4 regions of the Nocardioides sp. P4_G4 genome follow, and region 1 is predicted to be linked to each of the others. Evidence: predicted binding sites of a transcription regulator. Region 1 holds the regulator's gene; each other region holds the start of a gene.

The links. The regulator LexA, encoded in region 1, represses DNA repair genes until DNA is damaged. The targets are predictions, from matches to a motif close to TCGAACANNTGTTCGA.
Region 2: a site for LexA is predicted at 1,129-1,144, ahead of AC1DQF_RS17350 (HNH endonuclease signature motif containing protein). Genes of this name have one in related genera too.
Region 3: a site for LexA is predicted at 1,709-1,724, ahead of ruvC (crossover junction endodeoxyribonuclease RuvC). Genes of this name have one in related genera too.
Region 4: a site for LexA is predicted at 1,246-1,261, ahead of AC1DQF_RS06525 (HNH endonuclease signature motif containing protein). Genes of this name have one in related genera too.

The regions. Positions count from the first base shown of each region.
Region 1 covers NZ_JBFUKA010000076.1:1,526-4,805, forward strand. Annotated here, with positions in the region: gene AC1DQF_RS16640 (hypothetical protein) at 1-248, shown strand, start outside; gene AC1DQF_RS16645 (LysM peptidoglycan-binding domain-containing protein) at 455-832, opposite strand; gene lexA (transcriptional repressor LexA) at 1,137-1,862, shown strand; gene AC1DQF_RS16655 (phosphatase PAP2 family protein) at 1,953-2,771, shown strand; gene AC1DQF_RS16660 (ATP-dependent DNA helicase) at 2,793-3,280, opposite strand, start outside.
Region 2 covers NZ_JBFUKA010000082.1:16,056-19,335, reverse strand. Annotated here, with positions in the region: partial or broken gene AC1DQF_RS17360 (B3/B4 domain-containing protein) at 1-447, opposite strand, end outside; gene AC1DQF_RS17355 (helix-turn-helix domain-containing protein) at 440-1,045, opposite strand; gene AC1DQF_RS17350 (HNH endonuclease signature motif containing protein) at 1,326-2,594, shown strand; gene AC1DQF_RS17345 (SDR family NAD(P)-dependent oxidoreductase) at 2,641-3,280, opposite strand, start outside.
Region 3 covers NZ_JBFUKA010000045.1:3,668-6,947, forward strand. Annotated here, with positions in the region: gene ruvB (Holliday junction branch migration DNA helicase RuvB) at 1-541, opposite strand, end outside; gene ruvA (Holliday junction branch migration protein RuvA) at 555-1,154, opposite strand; gene ruvC (crossover junction endodeoxyribonuclease RuvC) at 1,151-1,672, opposite strand; gene AC1DQF_RS11905 (YebC/PmpR family DNA-binding transcriptional regulator) at 1,886-2,656, opposite strand; gene pdxT (pyridoxal 5'-phosphate synthase glutaminase subunit PdxT) at 2,701-3,280, opposite strand, start outside.
Region 4 covers NZ_JBFUKA010000019.1:40,966-44,245, forward strand. Annotated here, with positions in the region: gene AC1DQF_RS06525 (HNH endonuclease signature motif containing protein) at 1-1,178, opposite strand, end outside; gene AC1DQF_RS06530 (nuclear transport factor 2 family protein) at 1,335-1,742, opposite strand; gene AC1DQF_RS06535 (AMIN-like domain-containing (lipo)protein) at 1,855-2,556, shown strand; gene AC1DQF_RS06540 (N-acetyltransferase family protein) at 2,651-3,187, shown strand; gene AC1DQF_RS06545 (quinone oxidoreductase family protein) at 3,212-3,280, opposite strand, start outside.

The DNA.
Region 1 (3,280 bases):
ACGGCACCAGCCAGACGACAAGCACTCCCGGCAAAGCCTGGACCGAGGGCGCCAACTTGGCCGAGCTCATCACCCACACCTACGCCAAGCCGTCCACGGGCCTACAGCTCAGCGTCGACACCACCTGGTCGGCACAGTTCAAGGTCGTCGGCCAGCCCGACTGGCGCCCCGTGGACGGCACCGTGGCGATCACCGGCGCACCCGTCGATGTCGCCGTTCTCGAGGCCACGCCACAGCTCGTCCGCTGAGTTTCCCTCCGACCCCCGAGCGCACATCGCGGACCACCTGGGTCCCCGCTGGGAGTTGCGTCACCGGGTGACTCAGCTCGCACCGCACCGCATCGCACTGCGACAACGACCCTGAAATGCCGCAAGGAGCGGACCCGATGGGCCCGCCCCTTGTCTTCCCCGGTCCCGCCAGCCGGGGTCGAGTCGGCTGGCGGAAAACTAGAAGGTCAGTCGTTGCTGACCGGCACGCGGAGCTTCTGCCCCGCGGAGATGGCGACGGTGTCGAGGGCGTTGAGCCGCTCGATCTCGCGCATGGTGGTGCGGACGTCGCCACTGTCGGTGAGCTCGGAGGCGATGCTCCACAGGCTCTGCCCGGGCTCGACCATGACGATCTCGGTGGCGGGCGCCTGGCCGGCCTCGTCGGTGCCGACGGCGACCGAGCTGAGGAAGAAGCCCGCGAACAGGGCGAAGGCCAGGGCGGCAGCGAGGACGACGAGTCGACCTCGGCGCGTCAACCGCACGGACGACCGCGCGGGGCGGGCCGTCTGGCCGGTGCGCGCGGTGCGGGTCGGGGTAAAGGCGGGAGAGAGGGTGGCGGTGCTCATGGTGGCCTCCAGGGGAAGAGTCAGCCGGTAGGTGGTGTCGATCGGTTCTGTCTGGGGCTGTGTCTAGAGGGAGCCACCGACAATCGGGTGAATCGCTCAGGCGTTCGATCGAGCACGTGTTCGAGAGTAGAGCGTGTGTTCGAACGATGCAAGGGGTTGGACGAACATTTGTTCGAGCGGCACGACGACCCGCCAACCCGACACGCGGTTCGAACAAATGTTTGAAGTCACGTGCGCGACAGGACTACGGTTGAGCCACGCAATGAGAGGGCCCAGCAGCAGCCCACGCAGCAGGAGGAAGCACATGGCCAGCAAGGACCGCAGCGGCAAGGTCGTCGAGATGCCCGACGGGCCGCCGGACGCGACCGGACTCACCCCGCGTCAGCAGCGCGTCCTGGCCACGATCAAGGAGGCCATCGAGACCCGGGGCTACCCGCCCAGCATGCGCGAGATCGGCGCCGCGGTCGGGCTCACCAGCTCCTCGAGCGTCGCCCACCAGCTCAAGGTGCTGGAGGAAAAGGGCTTCCTCAAGCGCGACCCCAACCGGCCGCGTGCCATCGAGGTCTTCCTCCCCGAGGTCATGGCCGCCCGTCGCTCGATCTCCAGCGCTGACGAGTCGAGCATCGACGAGACCGACATCGGCAACACCGCTCCCCCGGCGACGTACGTCCCGATGGTCGGTCGCATCGCGGCCGGCGGACCGATCCTGGCCGAGGAGCAGATCCAGGAGGTCTTCCCGCTCCCCAGGTCGCTGGTCGGCGAAGGCAYTCTGTTCCTGCTCGAGGTCTCCGGTGACTCGATGATCGACGCGGCGATCTGCAGTGGCGACTACGTGGTGATCCGCCAGGAGCAGACCGCGGCCAACGGCGACATCGTGGCCGCGATGATCGACGGCGAGGCGACGGTCAAGACGTTCCAGCGCAAGGACGGCCACGTGTGGCTGCTCCCCCACAACGACGCCTACGAGCCGATCGACGGCACCCACGCCACCATCCTCGGCAAGGTCACGGCGGTCCTGCGCCGCATGTGACCCCCTCCGGGCTCCCCCGGATACCCAGGTCGGGGGAAGGACCGGGAAATTCCCGATGCAATATGGCGCCGGGCGACGTTCACTTGACGGGTGACTTCTCTCGCCGCGCCCACCGCAACCAGGTCGACGACCGCCAAGGCGGCACTTCCTCGTGACGGACTGCGCGAGCTGGGCGTCCTGGCCCTGGTCTACGTCGGCTACGCCCTGAGCAGGGTGCTCGCCGACGACACCCTGGCGCCGGCCCTCACCCGCGCCTTGCGCATCTTCGACGTCGAGCGCACCCTGCACCTCGACATCGAGGGCGGCCTCAACGGCTGGTTCGTCAGGCACGACGTGGTGGGCGTGGCCGCATCCTTCTACTACGCCGGCGCCYACTACGTGCTCACCCTCGTCGTCGTGGTCTGGCTCTTCCTGCGGCACCGGGACGTCTACGGAGCCGCCCGGCTCGCCCTGGTGGGCAGCACGGCCGCGGCCCTCGTCGCCTACCTCGCCATGCCCACCGCGCCGCCACGGATGCTCGCCGGGTGGACCGACCTGCTGGCCGTGCACTCGGCGGCCGGCTGGTGGGGTGGCGAGGCCTCCGCTCCCCAGGGCCTGGGCTGGCTGACCAACCAGCTCGCCGCGTTCCCGAGCATGCACGCCGGGTGGGCGCTGTGGGTGGCGCTCGCGGTGAGTCACGTCGTACGCCGCCGCTGGGTCGCCGCGCTCGCCTGGACGCACGCGATCCTCACCGCCGTCGTCGTGGTGGGTACCGGCAACCACTGGATCCTCGACGTCGTGGCCGGGTGGGCGATCGTCCTGATCGCCTGGCAGACGATCGGCCCGTCGGCGGTGGTCGACCCGCCCGAGGGCGGTGCGCGAGCCACCCGGACGTGGCCTGGAATGTGGCTGACCCACCGCTCCCGGTGACGGCGAGCGGCCGCGCAGCCCTCAGCCGGCGGCGAGCCGCGCGAGCGCCTTGCGGACGAGCGCGGGGTCCGTGGTGGTCCACATGGGCGGCAGCGAGGCCTTGAGGAACCCGCCGTAGCGGGCGGTGGCCAGGCGTGGGTCCAGCACCGCGACGACCCCACGGTCAGTGGTGGTCCGGATCAGCCGGCCCGCCCCCTGGGCCATCAGCAGCGCGGCGTGCGTCGCGGCGACCTGCATGAAGCCGTTGCCGCCCGCCTTGTCGGCCGCCCGCTGCCGTGCCGACATCAGCGGGTCGTCGGGGCGAGGGAAGGGGATCCTGTCGATGAGGACGAGCTGGCAGGTGTCGCCCGGCACGTCGAGGCCCTGCCACAGGGACAGGGTGCCGAACAGGATGGTGTGCGGGTCCTCGACGAACTGCTTGGCCAGCTCGGGGAGCTGCGCGTCGCCCTGGGCCAGGGTGGTCAGGTGCGGCAGCTTCTCCCGCACGTGCTCGGCCGCCGCCTCCGCGG
Region 2 (3,280 bases), on a different contig from region 1:
CTCGGCGCCGGTGGCGCGGACGAGTCGGGGCGGGCCCACGTACGCGGTGAGGTCCTCACCGCCGAGGGGGACCTGGTGGATGACGCTGACGGCGTTGTAGATGTCGGTGAGGGCATTGACCCGCGGCAGGCCTGCCCCAGCGCGTCGAGTGAGCGCTTCGAGGCTGTTGCGGGTGCGCTGGGGCTTGGCGCCGAACGCGCGGTAGGCCTCACGCCATGCCGCCACGTGCGACAGCTCCTCCACGGGTGCGTCGGCCAGGAGCTCGCGGGCCACGTCCTCGGCGCGTGCAAGGAGCACCTCGCTTGCGCCTGCACCTGCGTCGGGTGCGAGGCCGTCGACGGCGATGAGCAGGGCGCGGTAGTCGGGGCGTAGGACGGCGACCGCATCGTCGATGCTGACACCGGCCAGGAGCTCTGCAAGCTCGTCACCGGTACGAAGGTCAGTCATGGCTGGCCTCGGTCTTCGTGCCGGCGCCGACGCCGGGCTCGAACACGGTCAGGGAGAACCTGGCCTGTTCCGTGCTGTCGTTGGCGTAGGAGTGCGGGACGTCGCTGGTGAACGAGATGGCGTCGTCGACGTTCAGGACTTCGCTGTGCTCGCCGACGGTGACGGTGACAACGCCTTCGCGGACTTGCAGGATTTCCTTGGTGCCGCGCACGTGGGCTTCGCTGTCGTGACGGTCTCCGGGAGCGAGCCTCCAGTCCCACAACTCGAGGATGTCGGGGGGTGTGGTTCCGGCCAGCAGCACGCCGCGGCCCCCGCCCTCGCCGGTCCACAACGCGGGTGCCTCACCGGCTCGGATGACCTTGACGGGCTTCGTCTGAGGCACCGCGACGAGGGCCTGCAGGCCGATGCCGAGGGCGTCGCTGAGGCGCAGCAGCGTGGTGACGCTCGGGTTTGCGGTGCCCTGCTCGACGTTGATGAGCATGCGGCGACTCACCCCGGACTTCTCGGCAAGCTGGGCGAGCGTCCATTCGCGTGCCTGGCGCTCAGAACGAACCTTTGCGCCGATGGCGGCCGAGAGATCACTGGCATTGATGTCCACAAGTGCACCATAGTGCATTGTCAGTGCAACGCACCGCAGACGAGAAGGCCGGCCTCCGAACGCGTTTACCCAATTGTTGTCGTTCGAACACACTTACGAATACCGTCCGTCGCCGGTAAGGTACGGACTACGTTCCATGAAGTCACCGGGTAGTCGAGCTGCCGAGCTGGTGGGGCGAGTTGCGAGGGTGAGTAATAGTCCGGAGACCGGGCCTCCAGGAGCGACGACCGTTGTGAGTCACGTACGCACGTGATGAGCCGTCGTCGAGGGGAGGTCCAGCATGATTCATCCGATCGTGGCTGCGGTGGACTCGGTCCGTTCGACGTTGAAGAGCGTGGGTGACGCCAACCCCACCTTCATGACCACCGATGACAAGGCCGCCGCGCTGAGCGAGCTGGTCCGGGCCGAGGGACAGCTGGCCGAGCTGCGCCTGCGGATCCTGGCCGATTCCGGCGACCTCGCCGTGGCGACCGCGACGAAGGATGCAGCCGGATGGCTGGCGAAGGTCACCCGCACCCGATTCGCCGATGCCCGTGCCGACCTGGCCCTGTCGCGCGCGTTGGACGGCGAGCACCCGGTCCTGGCCGCTGCGATGCGGGAGGGTGGCGCGACCCTGGCGCAGGCGCACACCATCCACCGCGTCCTCTGCGCGCTCCCGTCGCGCATCGACGCTGACACTGTCGCTCACGCCGAGGCACACCTCGTCGCGCAGGCCGCACACTTCGGGCCCAAGGAGCTCGGCCGACTCGGTCGACACATCCTCGAGGTCGTGGCACCTGAGATCGCCGAGGAGGCGGAGGCGCGACGTTTGGCCGAGCTCGAGGACAGTGCCGCCGACAAGACCCGGCTGACGATGCGTCGCCTCGGTGATGGCACGACTCGTGTCTCCGGGCGGGTGCCGGACGCCGCCGCCACCCGGCTGGCGACCTACCTCGAGGCCTACAGCAACCCCCGTGCCGCTACCGACAGGCACCAGGACGAGACGTCCAGTGACCCGTTCACGAGGCTCCCCTACCCCAAGCGGATGGGGCWGGCCTTCATCCAGTTCCTCGAAGCTGCCGACCGTCGGCGGCTGCCGATTCACGGTGGCGACGCCACCACGGTCGTCGTCACCATCCCGCTCGCCTCCCTGCGGGCAGAGCTCGGTGCGGCCGACCTGCTTGGCTCCGGCCTGGTGCCGGGCGACGAGCTGACCGGCGACCTCATCACCGTCGCCCAGGTCCGACGCCTCGCCTGCACCGCACAGATCGTCCCCGCCGTCCTCGGCGGCGACAGCATCCCCCTCGACCTCGGGCGCGCGCGCCGGCTGTTCTCGCCCGGCCAACGCAAAGCACTCCTGATCCGCGACAAGACCTGCAGGGCAGAGGGCTGTGAGGTCCCGGGGACATGGTGCGACGCCCACCACCTCGACCCGTGGTCGACCGGGGGCAGGACCGACCTCGACAACGGCGTGCTCCTCTGCAACCACCATCACCACAGGGCGCACGACACCGGCTACCGCACCGACCGCCTCGCCAACGGCGACATCATCTTCCACCGACGCAGGTAGAGCGGTCCGTGCCGGTTCACCGCGGCCGGTCGACCAGCCCCGCAGGTCACCAGGGCGAAGGCCGGTAGTCCTTCACGAAGCAGCCGTAGAGGTCCTCGCCGGCCTCGCCCAGCACGACCGGGTCGTAGACCCGCGCCGCGCCGTCGACCAGGTCGAGGGGGGCGTGCCAACCCTCGGCGGCGATCCGCAGCTTGTCGTGGTGGGGCCGCTCGTCGGTGATCCAGCCGGTGTCGACCGCGGTCATCAGGATCCGGTCGGTCTCGAACATCTCGCCCGCCGAGGTGCGCGTCAGCATGTTGAGCGCCGCCTTGGCCATGTTGGTGTGCGGATGCCCCGCCCCCTTGTAGCGGCGGGAGAACTGCCCCTCCATCGCCGAGACGTTGACGACGTACGCCCGCTGCGACGTCGCGGCGGAGGCGGCGGCCGACAGTGCGGGGCGCAGGCGCGAGACCAGCAGGAACGGCGCGATCGAGTTGCACAGCTGCACCTCGAGCAGCTCCAGCGGGTCGACCTCCCCGACGGTCTGGGTCCACGAGTTGTTGTCCTGGACGTCGGGCAGCAGGCCGCCGGCGTCGACGGCGGTCCCGGCGAGGTGGGCGTCGAGCGAGGCGTGGCCGGCCGACAGTGAGAGCGCGGTCAGGGTGGCGGCGTTGTGGGCGGCCAGGGCCGAGGCCTGCGACTCGCCC
Region 3 (3,280 bases), on a different contig from region 1:
GGGTGAAGGGGGGGATCTCCAGCGGGATCGCGGTGGCGCCGGGGCCCTTGCCGATGACGACGTCGACCCGGAAGTCCTCCATCGCCATGTAGAGCATCTCCTCCGCCGGGCGCGACATCCGGTGGATCTCGTCGACGAAGAGCACGTCGCCCTCGTTGAGTCCCGAGAGGATCGCGGCGAGGTCGCCGGCGTGCGTGATGGCGGGCCCACTGGTCAGGCGCAGCGGCGACGACATCTCCCCGGCGATGATCATGGCCAGCGTGGTCTTGCCGAGGCCGGGAGGCCCCGACAGCAGCACGTGGTCAGGAGCCTTGCCCCGCCGGCGCGCCGCCTCGAGCACCAGCCCGAGCTGGTCGCGCACCCGCGTCTGGCCGACGACCTCGTCGAGGCTCTTGGGACGCAGGGCCGCCTCGACTGCTCGCTCGTCGCCGTCGGCGTCCGCGTCGGTGAGGCGGCGGAAGTGGGCGGCCTCCGCCGGGGTCAGGTCCGCCTCGGAGACGTCGAGGTCGCCCTCGTCGGTGTCGTCCCAGTCGATCGGCATCGCGGACGTCCCCTCAGGCCTTGCTCAGCGTGCGCAGCGCGGCACGGAGCAGGGCGGGGACGTCGGGGCTCGCGCCGGCCTGGTCGGAGACCGCCTCGATGGCCTTGTCGGCCTCCTTGGCCGACCAGCCGAGGCCGACCAGGCCCTGTTGGACCTGGTCGCGCCACGGGTCGACGACCACGGCGGACGACGTACGCCCGCTCGCACCGACCGGCGGACCGATCCGGTCGCGGAGCTCGAGGATGATGCGCTGGGCGCCCTTCTGGCCGATGCCCGGCACCCGGGTGAGGGTCTTGACGTCCTCGGTGGCGACCGCGAGGCGCAGGTCGTCGGGCGTGAGCACCGCGAGCATCGCCTGGGCGAGCTTGGGCCCCACGCCGGACGCGGTCTGGACGAGCTCGAAGGCCTGCTTCTCGTCCTCGTCGAGGAAGCCGAAGACGGTCAGCGAGTCCTCGCGGACGACCATGCTCGTGGGCAGCATCGCCTGGTGSCCGACGCGCAACGTGGCCAGCGTGCCCGGCGTGCACATCAGCTCGAGCCCGACGCCGCCGACCTCGAGGACGGCGCTGGTCAGCGTGACGGCGGCGACCTCGCCGCGGACGAATGCGATCACTGCTTCCTCCCGGCCGCGGCGAGCGCGGCGTCGATGCGTGCCTGGGCGCTGCCGCGCCAGATGTGGGTGATGGCCAGGGCCAGTGCGTCGGCGGCGTCGGCGGGCTTGGGGGGCGCGTCGAGGCGCAGGATGCGGGTCACCATCGCGGTGACCTGCGCCTTGTCGGCGCGCCCGCTGCCGGACACGGCGGCCTTGACCTCGCTGGGCGTGTGCATCGCGACCGGCAGGCCCCGGCGGGCCGCGACCACCAGCGCGATGCCGCTGGCCTGGGCGGTGCCCATGATGGTGCTGACGTCGGATCGGGCGAAGATGCGCTCCACCGCCACGGCGTCCGGCCGGAACTCGTCGAGCCAGGCGTCGAGGCCCTTCTCGATGGTCACGAGCCGCTCGGCCACCGGGACGCCCGCGCTGGTGCGCAGCACGTTGACGTCGACGAGGCTCAGCGGTCGGCCGAGGGAGCCCTCCACCACGCCGACCCCGCAGCGGGTGAGGCCGGGGTCGATGCCGAGCACGCGCATGGGACCGGTCTCCTCACCGTCGTCACGTCGGGTCGTCCGAACATCTGTTCGTACGGCCACGCTACGGTCGCGGACGGTCCGGCCCGGTCCCGACACGCCGGAACCGGGCGAACGACCCGCACTGGGTGGGCGAGTCCTGCGCTGTGTGACCGTTGCAACCGTCACGAGGTGGCAAACTCCCCGCCTGAGCGGGGACTTTGCCGCACGCGCGAGTCAGGCGTCCTCGAGCTGGGCGAGGACCTCGTCGGGGACGTCGACGTTGGTGAAGACGTTCTGCACGTCGTCGAGGTCCTCGAGCGCGTCGACGAGGCGGAAGACCTTGCCCGCGGAGTCGCTGTCGCCGACCGGGATCTCCATGCTGGCCACGAACTCCACGTCGGCCGAGTCGTAGTCGATGCCGGCGGCCTGGAGCGCGGTGCGCACCTCGACCACGTCGGTCGCCTCGGACTGCACCTGGAACGCCTCGTCGAGGTCGTTGACCTCCTCGGCCCCCGCGTCCAGGGTGGCTTCGAGGACGTCGTCCTCGGACACCTCGCGCGTCTCCTGGGCCTTGGGCACCACGACGACGCCCTTGCGGGCGAAGAGCCGCGACACCGATCCCGGGTCGGCCAGGGTGCCGCCGTTGCGGGTGACCGCGGTCCGGACCTCCATGGCCGCGCGGTTCTTGTTGTCGGTGAGGCACTCCACCAGGATGGCCACGCCGGCCGGGCCGTAGACCTCGTACATGATCGTGGAGTACTCCGCGCCGCCCGCCTCGGCACCGGAGCCGCGCTTGAGGGCGCGGTCGATGTTGTCGTTGGGGACCGAGCTCTTCTTGGCCTTCTGGATCGCGTCGAAGAGCGTCGGGTTGCCGGTGGGGTCGGGGCCGCCCTGCTTGGCCGCCACCTCGATGTTCTTGATGAGCTTGGCGAACAGCTTGCCGCGCTTGGCGTCGATCGCGGCCTTCTTGTGCTTCGTGGTCGCCCACTTGGAGTGGCCAGACATGGGTCCCTCTTCTTCTCCGGAGCAGTACGGCGTGGTCCGCGCGGTCAGTGCCTGCGCACCAGGTCCACGAACAGCTCGTGGACCCGCGTGTCCCCGCCGACCTCCGGATGGAAGGAGGTCGCCATCAGGTGACCCTGGCGAACGCCGACGATCCTACCGGCGGCCGGTCCGGCGGCCACGCGCGCCAGCGTCTCGACACCGGGACCGACCTCCTCGACCCACGGTGCGCGGATGAAGACGGCGTGCACGGGGTCGTCGATCCCCTCCACGTGGAGGTCCTCCTCGAAGGAGTCGACCTGCCGGCCGAACGCGTTGCGGCGCACGGTCACGTTCAGGCCGCCGACCGTCTCCTGGCCCGGTGCCCCGTCCTGGACCCGGTCGGCCAGCAGGATCATCCCGGCGCAGGTGCCGAAGACCGGCAGGCCCTCGGCGACGCGTGCCCGCAGGGGCTCGAGGAGCTCGAAGATCCGGGCGAGCTTGATCATCGTGGTCGACTCCCCGCCCGGGAGGACCAGCCCGTCCACGGCGGCGAGCTCGGCCGGTCGTCGTACGGCGGTCGCGGTCACGCCGCACGCGGTGAGGGCCCGCAGGTGCTCGCGCACGTCGCCCTGGAGGGCGAGGACC
Region 4 (3,280 bases), on a different contig from region 1:
TGGTGGTGATGGGAGCAGAGCAGGAGCCCGTCGGCGAGGTCGGTCCTGCCGCCCTTGCTCCAAGGGATGAGGTGGTGTGCTTCGCACCAGGCGGCGGGGATGTCGCATCCCTCGGCACGGCAGTGCAAGTCGCGGAGGTCCATCGCCCGCCGTGGGCCGTTCTCGTAGAGCCGCTTCGACCGGCCCAGGTCAAGGACCTCGGACTTACCACCCAGGACGGCGGGGATGAGGCCGGCGTTGCAGACCAGGCGCCGGGCTTCGGAGGCGCTGATGCGGTGGCCGGTGTCGGTGGTCGCGACCCCGAGCCCGCTGACGAGGGTGTCGAAGTCCATCGTGATGACCACCGAGGTGGCGGTCCCACCGTGGCGGGGGAGCTTCGTCGGGTCGAGGTGCTCCAGCAGCGCACAGAACGCATGCCCGAGACGGGTGGAGTACGGGACCGAGGAGCTCGCGTCAGCGCTGCTGTCGCTGGCGCTGCCGGGATCGCCGTCGCTCTTGCGGGGGTTGGTCCAGGCGTGCAGGTAGGTCAGCAACCGGCCCGCGGTGGCGTCGGGGACCCGGATCCCGATCGTCGTGGTCCCGTCACCGTGCGACCGCGTCGTCAGCGACGTCGTCTTGCGAGCCTTGTGTTCCTCGTCCTCAAGGCGCTTGCGCTCCTGCTCGTCGCCGACCTCGGGGGCGACGACGTCGAGGATCCGGCCGCCCAGGACCCGCAGCTCGCTCGGGGTGAACGCGGCGGCGTGCTCGACCAGCACCCGCTCCGCATCTCTCACGACGTCCGCCGGGGTGTCGTCGGGGAGGTCATCAAGGGCCCGGCCGATGACATCGGCCTGCGCGGTCGACACCTCCCCGGACCCATGGCCCTCGGCGAGGACAGCCCATCGCTGCTCCAGGGACCGGGCCAGGGCCAGGTCCCGACGCGCCCGGCCACGATCGGCCCTCACGGTCCGCTGGAACCACGCCGCGACGTCGCGGTCACCGGACTCCTCGGCCACGTCGTCGGCCACGGCCATCAGCCGAAGGCGGACCGACGCCACCCGCGACTCGAGCCGAGCCAGCTCCACCAGCGCAGCGGCCTTCTCGGTCGGCGCGAGGTAGAGGAGCTCGACCTGGCCGACCTTGTCCAGCGCGGCCGAGATCGCCTCGGCTGCCTCCTGAACCAGGTGTCCGGTCGTCATCCCATCCCCCGCTGATCGGCCGCTGGGTGGTCCCACGGGCGGGACCGGCGGCATACACCCAGTCTAGTCGAACATGCGTTCGATTCCATCCCCAGAAAAGGGGCTGTGGACGGTGGCCCGTCGAGACAGGGAGGGCGTCGTGTGCGGGCCCGTCGCCTACTCCGGAGGGGGTTTGTACAGCTCCTGGACAGCGGCCTCGATGTCTCCGCCATCGCTCTCGACGGGCTCCATGTACAAGCGCCCCGCGACGATGAGCTCGTCGCGCACGACGAAGAGCGTGACACCACGCATGGCAAAGAGCGAGCCGTCCGCGTGGTGACCGTGCCAGCTCCACTCACCCCACTCGGTGTCCTGGTCGACGGCTGCGGTGACCAGCTCCGCGACGAGGTCGGGCACACCGTCGAAGACCGACGACCAGTTCTTGAAGACCTGAGCACTCCCGGTGAAGCTCCGACCCGGGTGCAGCGGCTGCACGCTCCGGTACTCGGGGGCGAACAACGACGCCATGCGCCGGGCGTCGTGCGCGTTCACCGCGTCCTGCAGACGTTCCAGGATGGTCGCCATGCCACGACGATAGTCCTGATCCGGAGGCCGGTGCTGTCCTCGCGGGCCCGATGATCGCCCTGGAGCGGACCCGGCTCCACTAGCATCCCCGGCACCGGCTCGAGGGGGGACGATGCGACGAGTCACGACCGCCGTGGTGAGCGCGGCCTTCATCGTGCCGCTGCTGACCGCCTGCGGTTCCGGCGTCGAGCGCGGGGACGGCGGCGACGCGAGCAGCGGTCCCGCGACCAGCCGGGCCACCGCCTCGCCGGAGCCCACCACCGAGGCCACCTCCACCGAGGCCACCTCCACCGACGCCACCGAAGCCGTCACCCCCGACACCTCTTCCACCGACTCCCCCGCGGGCGACCACACCGACGAGCCCGCGGCGTTCCCCGCGAACACCGCGCGCCAGACGGCGGACAACTCAGGGGACTGGGACCTGGTGCTCAGGGACGTCCGCGTGGGTGAGCACGAGGGCTTCGACCGGATCGTGCTGGAGTTCTCGGGCACGGGCACCCCCGGCTGGACCGTCAACTACGTCGACGAGGCCGTGCTCGACGGGAGCGGCGACGCCGTGCCGCTGGGCGGTGACGCGATCCTGGACATCTACGCGTCCGGCACCACCTGGCCGGCGTCCGGCTACTACAGCGGCCCTGGGCAGTTCGAGCCCGAGGACGGCGGTGACGTCGCTGACGTGCACGTCGGCGGGACGTTCGAGGGCTACACGCAGGTGCTGGCCGGCATCGAGGGCGACCGCGTCCCGTTCCGGGTCCTGGCCCTCTCCGGGCCGCCGCGCCTGGTGGTCGACGTCGTCGACGAGAGCACCGGCTGACCGCCGCCCGTCACCGTCGGTCGGGCGTCGGCCGGGACGTGCGACGACGGTCGCCGCTGCCCGCGGTCGTCGTACCGCTCCCTAGACTCGCCGGATGCCCGACGTGGTCCGTCTCGCCGTCCCGTCCGACGCCGCCGCGCTGCACCGGGTCGCGGCCCTCACCTTCCCGCTCGCGTGCACGCCGCAGACCCCGGTGGAGGAGACGGAGGCGTTCATCGCCGACCAGCTCTCCGAGTCTGCCTTCGCGCGCCACCTCCTCGACCCGGCGCGCATCCTGCACGTGGCGGTCACGGGCGACAGCGACGAGGTGGTCGGCTACTCGATGCTCGTCGCGGGCACGCCGGCGGATCCCGACGTCGCGGAGGTGCTCCGCCACCACCCGACCATCGAGCTCTCCAAGATGTACGTCGACCCGGCGCACCACGGGGACGGAACCGCCGCCCACCTCATGACGGCGACCCTGGACGCGGCCAGGAGCACCGGGGCCGCCGGCGCCTGGCTCGGCGTCAGCGAGGAGAACGCCCGGGCGAACGGCTTCTACGCCCGGCACGGCTTCGAGCGCGTGGGCCGCAAGCGCTTCCGGATCGGCGACCGCTGGGAGGACGACCACGTGCGCGAGCGGGCGCTCTGAGGTCCGCGCGCACCGGCCCGGGCCTCAGGGCTCCAGGACCAGCTTCCCGCCCGGGTGCTGGCCCATCAGCAGCTCCGTGGCCTCGACGGCGTC